Regions from separate parts of the Methylobacillus draconifructus genome, predicted to be linked through region 2. Evidence: predicted binding sites of a transcription regulator. Region 2 holds the regulator's gene; the other holds the start of a gene.

Evidence for each region. The regulator sigma-54, encoded in region 2, starts transcription at its own class of promoters, with help from an activator protein. The targets are predictions, from matches to a motif close to TGGCACNNTTCCTGCT.
Region 1: a site for sigma-54 is predicted at 2,352-2,367, ahead of ACJSDX_RS12250 (LLM class flavin-dependent oxidoreductase). Genes of this name have one in related genera too.

Annotation. Positions count from the first base shown of each region.
Region 1 is NZ_JBJQII010000005.1:219,948-223,957, reverse strand. It holds gene ACJSDX_RS12265 (LLM class flavin-dependent oxidoreductase) at 1-368, shown strand, start outside; gene ACJSDX_RS12260 (HAD family hydrolase) at 567-1,223, shown strand; gene pyrF (orotidine-5'-phosphate decarboxylase) at 1,302-2,129, shown strand; gene ACJSDX_RS12250 (LLM class flavin-dependent oxidoreductase) at 2,409-3,473, shown strand; gene ACJSDX_RS12245 (LLM class flavin-dependent oxidoreductase) at 3,492-4,010, shown strand, end outside.
Region 2 is NZ_JBJQII010000004.1:94,829-98,838, reverse strand. It holds gene hprK (HPr(Ser) kinase/phosphatase) at 1-494, opposite strand, end outside; gene hpf (ribosome hibernation-promoting factor, HPF/YfiA family) at 604-930, opposite strand; gene ACJSDX_RS09325 (RNA polymerase factor sigma-54) at 960-2,426, opposite strand; gene lptB (LPS export ABC transporter ATP-binding protein) at 2,446-3,168, opposite strand; gene lptA (lipopolysaccharide transport periplasmic protein LptA) at 3,254-3,760, opposite strand; gene lptC (LPS export ABC transporter periplasmic protein LptC) at 3,819-4,010, opposite strand, start outside.

The DNA of each region.
Region 1 (4,010 bases), on a different contig from region 2:
CGGGCGAGAACGGGCGTGGCCGCTTCCAGCAGCAACTGGAGCTGGCCCGGCGCGAAAACCTCACCATCCGCCAACTGGTGCTCAAGTTCCGGGTGGCGCGCGGCCATATCCAAGCCATCGGCTCGGTAAAAACCGTGGCCGACTTGATCGAGCAATGGTTCGTTGAAAAGGGTGCGGACGGATTCAATGTTGTGCCGCCTTACTCCATCAAGGGGCTGGAGGACTTCGCCCGTTTGGTCGTGCCAGAGCTGCAGCGCCGCGGCATCTTCCAGAAGGAGTACAGCGGCAATACCTACCGCGAAAGGCTGGGGCTGGATCGGCCGGCGAACCCCAACACCCAGGCGTCGCCAGAAGCATTGCGCGCTTAAGGTGAAGCCGGGAGCTGCGTAGCTCCTGGTTTTAAGGCATCATTCTGCGCTTTGAACAGCGTACCTTAGAGCCGCCAACCAAGCTCGGCTATTCTGGCTAGCCGTCCTGCCAAAAGCAGCAGTACATGTATAGTATGGCAAGGCAGGGCCACAACGCCGGCAGGGTTTTGTTAGCGGCTCCTGGGCAATAAGGGAATCATGCCTGCTTATGAATTAGTCGTATTTGACTGTGACGGGGTGTTGGTCGATAGCGAGAAAATCACCAACCAGATATTTGTCGACGTATTGAACGAGGAGGGTATACCTGCCCGGATCGAGGAGATGGCCAGGCATTTTGTCGGCCATTCGCTCGAACAGTGCATGGACATCATCGCCCGCATTTATGGCCGCCGGCCGGGTGCGGATTTTCTTGCCCGCTACCGGCCCAGGCGTGATGCTGCATTGCGCAACGGCTTGCAGCCTGTCGCCGGCGTAGAGCAGGTGTTGCGGCAGCTACAGTTGCCGCACTGCGTGGCTTCCAACAGCAGTGCCGCTAAAGTGCATGAAATGCTGGATATCACCGGCTTGCTGCCTTATTTCAACGACAGGATATTCAGTGCCGCCGACCTGGGCAGGCCGAAGCCTGCGCCCGATGTCTATCTCAAGGCGGCAGAAAGCCAGGGAGTCAAGCCTTCCGCCTGCCTGGTAATCGAGGATACCGATGTCGGCGTTGCGGCGGCGGTCGCCGCCGGCATGCGGGTATGCGCCTATACCGGCACCATGGCGGCCGGCAGATTGCTAGAGGCAGGCGCGGAGCGGGCGGTGGATGACATGCTGCTTCTGCCTGACATCATCAAGCATGGTTTAGATGGATAGGATAAACCGTAGTTTTGCACAGAAAGCGTTGTTGAAAATGGACCGGATGAGAATGTGGCAACCTAATGCTGAGTAAAAATGAACTTTATTGAAAAACTAGAGAAATCCTGGGAAAAAAGCAATTCATTGGTTTGTGTGGGGCTGGATCCTGACTTGTCCAGATTTCCTGAACACATAAAAAACCAATCCGGCGCGATATTTAGCTTTTTAAAGGACATTGTCGACGCGACTCATGATATTGCGTGTTGCTTTAAACCGCAGATAGCCTATTTCTCTGCAATCTCCGCAGAGGACGAACTGCAGCAGGTGATCAAGTACATCAAGACAGAATATCCGCATATTCCCGTCATTCTGGATGCAAAACGCGGCGATATAGGCAGTACTTCCAGGATGTACGCGGTGGAGTCATTCGAAAGGTACGAGGCTGATGCCGTGACTATAAACCCCTACATGGGGTTTGATTCCGTGCAGCCTTTCCTCGAATACAGGGACCGTGGCATCGCATTTTTATGTCGTACTTCGAATGCTGGGGCAAGCGATATTCAGGATCTGCTTGTGGACGGGCTGCCGCTGTATGAGCATATTGCGAAGATTGTTCATGAAAAATGGAATGTGCATAAAAACAGTTTGCTTGTCGTTGGCGCAACCTGGCCGCAACAAATGGAAAAGATCAGAAGTCTGGTGGGTGATATGCCGTTCCTGGTGCCTGGCGTAGGTTCGCAGGGTGGCAATGTCGAGGAGTTAGTCAAGGCAGGCCAAACTGAAAACGGCACCGGTTTGATTATCAGTGCTTCCCGGGCAATCCTATATGCTTCCCAAGACCCCGATTACGCTGAGGTCGCGCGCTCCGTGACAATCGATTTGAAAGACAACATTAATCTTCACAGGTCAAAAAAGAGTCCGTAACCAAGTCTTGTTTAATCGAGAGATGGCTGCTTGTGGAGCAGCAACTGTTTATTTTGGAGCAAATTAAAGGGCTGAAGTGTTTTTATATAAACAGTTCGGGCCGCGAATATGCCTCCCTCAAGTCCAGCATTAACATCCCGTGCAATATGAATCTATGAAATAAGCTAAAGGATTCAAACCCCTGCAAATTCCCATAAAATAATTATGGGAATTAAAGGCGAATGGCATGGTTTCTGCGATAAGTATGGTGATCTAAGTAGAAATATCGCGGAGATATGCATGACAGTTAAATTTTTCTGGCAAGCACCGACCTCAGGGGATGGGCGCTATGCCGACGCCGAAAAACGCATCCGGGGGGAAAGGGCCGACAGCCGGCCTTATTTCCTGCCGGGCGTGACCGACCCTCGCGGTCAGCGGTTCAATTATTTCGACCATTTGCATCAGATCACCAAGGCGGTGGAACTGGCCAAGTTCGACGGCATCAAGGTCAGGAACGATCCGGAAGGCGACGAATCCTGGATCGTCGCCGGCTACCTCAGCCGCGCTACGCGCTACCTGACGGTGCTGGCCGAGTTCGACGCCTCACGCGGCTCGGCGGTTTATGCCGCCAAGAACGCGGTGAGCTACCAGCGCTTTACCGAAGGCCGTTTTGCCTGGCAGATCGGCGTGGAGCCCGATGAGGCGAAGCGCAGGCAGCATGGCGACTTCGCGGCGCAGGCGGACTTGTATCCAAGGGTGGAGGAGTTTGTCACCGTGGCCCGCAACGTCATCACCACGACCGGGTACGACTTCGACGGCCGCTTCTTCCAGGTGTTGCAAGGCGGCTTCCAAGGGCCGCTTTCCGGCCAGAAGGTTCCTCCCATCTATCTATCCGGCGAGACGGACGAGGCATATGCCCTCTCAGCCAAGCTTGCCGACGTGCATGTGCTGGAAGCGCAGCCGCTGGACGAAGTCGCAAGGAAAGTCTCGCTTTTACGCAACCTGGCAAGCAAGCAGGGCCGTACATTGCAAATCGGCCTGCGCGTGGATGTGCTGGCGCGCGAAACCGAGGAGGAGGCGGTATTCGATGCCAAGCGTTATGCCGAACAGAGCGGCCAGCAAGCCGACGACAGCCATGCTGCAGGGTTGTGGCCGGGCTTGACCACAGCCAGCACCGGCGCAAGCGCCGCGCTGGTCGGCAGCTTCGAGCAAGTCACGGAACAATTGGCCGCGCTGGCGGAAGCGGGCGTCGAGCAGTTCATCCTTGGCGCCGTCCCCAGCCTGGAAGAGGCCTACCGCATTGGCGAGAATGTCCTGCCGCCGCTGCGTTCCCTGATAAACGGCGCCAGCCAGCGCGCAGCCTGATAGAGGAGTCGATATATTATGGCAATTGATGTTTTCTGGAGAATTCCCACGCACGGCGAGCCAAGCTCGCTACGCAACAAGCTGCACCACCGCGGCGACTGGTCGCAGCAGCAAGGCGACCATATCGTGCAGAAAGGCCTCAGCGGGGGCCATGGCGACGGCTTCAACAACCTCGACTATATCGCCGAGGTAGCGCGTGCCGCCGAAATATCGGGCTTCCAGGGCGGCTTGATCCCTTCCTTCCCGATGACCGACGAGCCGTGGGCGATTTCCTCGTTCCTCGCGCGCGAGACCAGTACTTTCCGTTTCATGATCGCGTTCCAGCCTGGCTTCCTGAACCCGGTCGTGGCTGCGCGCATGACGGCCAGCCTGCAACGCGCCACCGGGGGCCGTGCCCTTTACAACGTGATTACCGGCGGCGGAGGCCCTGCCCAGCTGTGGTGGGGCGACGTGGCGCCGCACGACGACCGCTATGCGCGCACGACAGAATTCCTGGACGTATTGCGCGGCGTATGGAGCGGGAACAGTTTTTCCTAC
Region 2 (4,010 bases):
TCGCTCTTGCCGATCGCCGGGGTGCCCTTGATCATGAGGCCGAAGCCCTGCACTTCCATGAACACGCCGTGCAGGCTTTCCGATACCGCCACGGCCTGGGCAAGATAGTGGCTCAATACATCCATGAGGCCGGGGCTGCGCAAGGGGGAGGTAAACAATGGGGTGCTGAACTCGTCGGAGGCGGCCACCAGTTCGTCCGGCGCTTCTTCGCCATTGGCCACGATGATGGCCGCCAAGTCGGCTGAGAACAGGTTTTTGATGGCCTGGAACAATTCTCGCGCCTTGAGGCTGCGCAAATAATCCATCTCTGCGCACCCCAGCACCTGCACTCGGTTGGGATGCACGAAATTCAGGTGACCAACCAGCGCCAGGGATGGCTTGGTCACGGTTTCACTGGTCAGGGGGTTATCGCCGCCGGCTAACCCTGCTACCCATTTCAGCTTGAGCTTGCGGCGCGTATCCTTGTAAAGCTGGGTAACACTGATTTCAGCCATGTGTGCTTAATACCTTGGGAATGAACAAGCGGAAGGATATGCTGCAAGAGCGCCAAATCCATGCATGAAAAACAGACTTGGCACTCTTTTGCAGCATTTCACGAGGAGGTTACTCGACCGCCTGGTGCTTCAGACCTCCGGATGCCTGGTTGTGGTTGCTGACTTTTTCCTTATGCTTCACTACCTGGCGGTCCAGCTTGTCCGCCAGCGAGTCAATCGCGCTGTACATGCTTTCCGCCCCGCATTCCGCGTGCAGGTCGTTGCCCGGCACATGCAGGGTGGCTTCCGCCTTTTGCACCAGTTTCTCCACGCTCAGCGTGACCTTGAGGTCAATCACATGGTCAAAGTGATTGCTGAGTCGGGCCAGCTTGGACTGCACATATTCGCGCAGGGCTGGGGTAACGTCGAGGTGATGTCCGGTCAGGTGCAAATTCATAACGCTCTCCTTACTTGAAAACGCGCAAATCAAAGCGACTTGCGCTGGTTGGCCGCGGGTATCTGTAGAGACTCGCGGTATTTCGCTATGGTTCTTCTTGCAACAACTATGCCTTGTTTGCCGAGGATGTCGGTAATCTGGTTGTCAGACAGCGGCTTCTTCGGGTTTTCCTCGCTCACCATCTGCTTGATCAACGCGCGGATCGCCGTGGCGGAGCAAGCACCGCCAGACTCCGTCGCAACATGGCTGCCGAAGAAATACTTCAACTCGTACACGCCGCGCGGTGTGAGCATGTACTTTCGCGTCGTCACGCGCGACACGGTGGATTCATGCAGGCCCAACTCGTCGGCGATCTCGCGCAGCACCAGCGGACGCATGGCGACTTCGCCATGCTCGAAGAAGTTGCGCTGCCTGTCCACAATCGCCTGCGACACGCGCAGGATGGTGGAAAAACGCTGCTGGATGTTCTTGATCATCCATTTCGCTTCCTGCATCTGGCTCATGAGGTATTGACTGGAGCTATCGCGATTACGTTTCAGGATGCCGGCATAAAGCTGGTTGATGCGTAGCTTGGGCACCACTTCGTCATTGAGGCTGGCGATCCAGATACCCTTGACCTTCTTCACCACGATTTCGTGCTGGATGTAGTGGTCCGAGGTGATATGGCTGAACTCGCCGCCCGGGCGCGGGTTGAGCTGGATCACCAGCTGCTGCACCGTTTTCAGGACGTCGTCGTCGCAATGCAGCAGCTTGCGCAGGCGCGTGTAATCGCGGCTCGCCAGCAAAGGCAAGTGTTGCTCTGCAACCTTGATCGCCAGATCAACAAAAGGCGTTTCTGCGGGCAGGGCGCGCAGTTGCAATGCCAGGCACTCCGCAAGGTTGCGGGCGCCAATACCAGGGGGATCCAGGTTCTGGATATGCTTGAGCGCGGTTTCGAGTTCGAGCAGGTCGATTTCGAGCTCTTCCGGCAGCAGCTCGGCCAGCTCTTCCAGCGACTGCTCGAGGTAGCCGTCGTCGTTGATGGCGTCCACCAGCACCATTGCCAAGGTCTGGTCGCGTTCGGACAACGGCAGCAGCTTGATCTGGCTCAATAGGTGCTCGCGTAGGGTAAGGTTGACCGCTTCCTGGAAGCTGAAGTCGTTGTCGTCGTCATTGTTGGCGCCGCCCTCTTCCCAGCGGTTGCTGCCCTGGAAAGATTCGAAGTAATCGTCCCCTCCGCCGAATTCGTCAACGCGCGGCAACTCCTCGCTGGCTGGCGCAGGTGCCTCGCTGGCGGGAGCGGCGACCGCGGCATCCGGAGCGGGACTGTAGCTTTCGGACATCTCGGCAGCCCCGTCCGGACCGTCTATGCGCTCCAGCAAGGGGTTGGCCTGCAGCAGCGACTCCAGCTCCTGGTTGAGTTCCTGCGAAGACAGCTGCAACAGCTTGATCGACTGCTGCAACTGCGGCGTCAATGCCAGGTTCTGGGAAAATTTTAGCTGTAGACTTTGTTTCATCTCTCTAATTCTGCGTTGACTACAGGCGGAAATCCTTGCCCAAGTAAACTTCTCTTACACTTTCGTTATGTATGATCTCGCTGGGCTTCCCCGATGCGAATACGCGGCCTTCATTCACGATGTAGGCGCGATCGCATATGCCCAATGTTTCACGGACATTATGGTCCGTGATCAGTACCCCGATATTGCGCTCGGTCAGGAAACGCACGATCTTCTGGATGTCCAGCACGGCAATCGGGTCGATCCCGGCAAACGGCTCATCCAGTAGGATGAAGCTGGGATTGGTCGCCAGACATCGGGCGATTTCCACCCGGCGGCGCTCGCCGCCCGAAAGGCTTACCGCCATGTTGTTGCGTATATGGGTGATATGGAGCTCCTGCAGCAGGGATTCAAGCTGTTCCTTCTGCTGCTCGGCCGTCATGTTCTGCAATTCGAGGATGGCCTGGATGTTTTCCGTCACGGTCATCTTGCGGAAGATCGACGGCTCCTGCGGCAGATAGGCCAGGCCCATGCGCGCGCGCTGGTGGATGGGCATCCGGCTCAGGTCCTTGCCGTCCAGCAATATGCGTCCGCCATCGAGTGGCACCAGGCCCACCATCATGTAGAAACTGGTGGTCTTGCCCGCGCCGTTCGGCCCGAGCAGCCCGACCACCTCGCCGCTGTTGAGCTGCAGGGAAATATCCTGCACCACGGTGCGAGACTTGTATTTCTTGCGTAAGCTTTCTACGATCAATTCACTCATTTATGCAATATCTATCGATGCCGTCTCTATAAAGCGCAGTTGCTTCGGCCTGCATCAAGCACAGGCCCTCCAATAGCCATCGAGCTCAGGGAGTTTCTGCCGCGGGTTTCTTCTTGGGCTGGATAATGGCACGCACTCGGCCAGTGGGTGTTGCAGGTGTCGCCGCTTGCGAGCCGCCGCTGATGACTTCCGCATATTCGGCATTGGCGTCATACATGATGTAGTCGCCATGCACGATATCCTCGCCGCGCTTGACCCATGCCTTGGTAAACAGCTGCACCTTGTCCATGCGTCCATCATACTCTATCCGCTGGGCGCTGCCCTCCATGTATTCGTTCTTGCCGTCGCGCTTCTGCCTAAAGGTGGTGGGATTGCCGTAGGACGTGCTGTGCTGGAAGCCTTCCTTGTCCTCGCGCACGATCAGCCTGTCGCCGCGGATCACCAGCGTGCCCTGGGTCAGGATAACGTTGCCGGTATAGGTGCTGGTCTTCTTGGCATCATTGACCTGCACGGAGTCGGCCTCCAGCTCGATCGGCTTTTCCCGGTCGGCCTTTTCGGCATGTGCCGTTGCAGACAGCATGCCGGCCAACATGGCAAGCAATAATGAATAACGCAGGTTGCGCATAGGGTCTCCGCTGAAGAATGTCGTTCTACTTGGTTTTAGTGGGCTGCTTGGCATTGTTGCTGTTACCGGATGTCGTCTTGCTGTTCTTGGAAGCCGCAGGCTTGGCTGCCGCCTGCTTGGTCTTGCTTGCCGCTTTTGGCTTGCTGCTCGTGCGCTTGCCGGCGGCCGGGCGCTCATAATGGCTGCGCACCCGCTTGTTGAGCTGGATGGTCTGGTT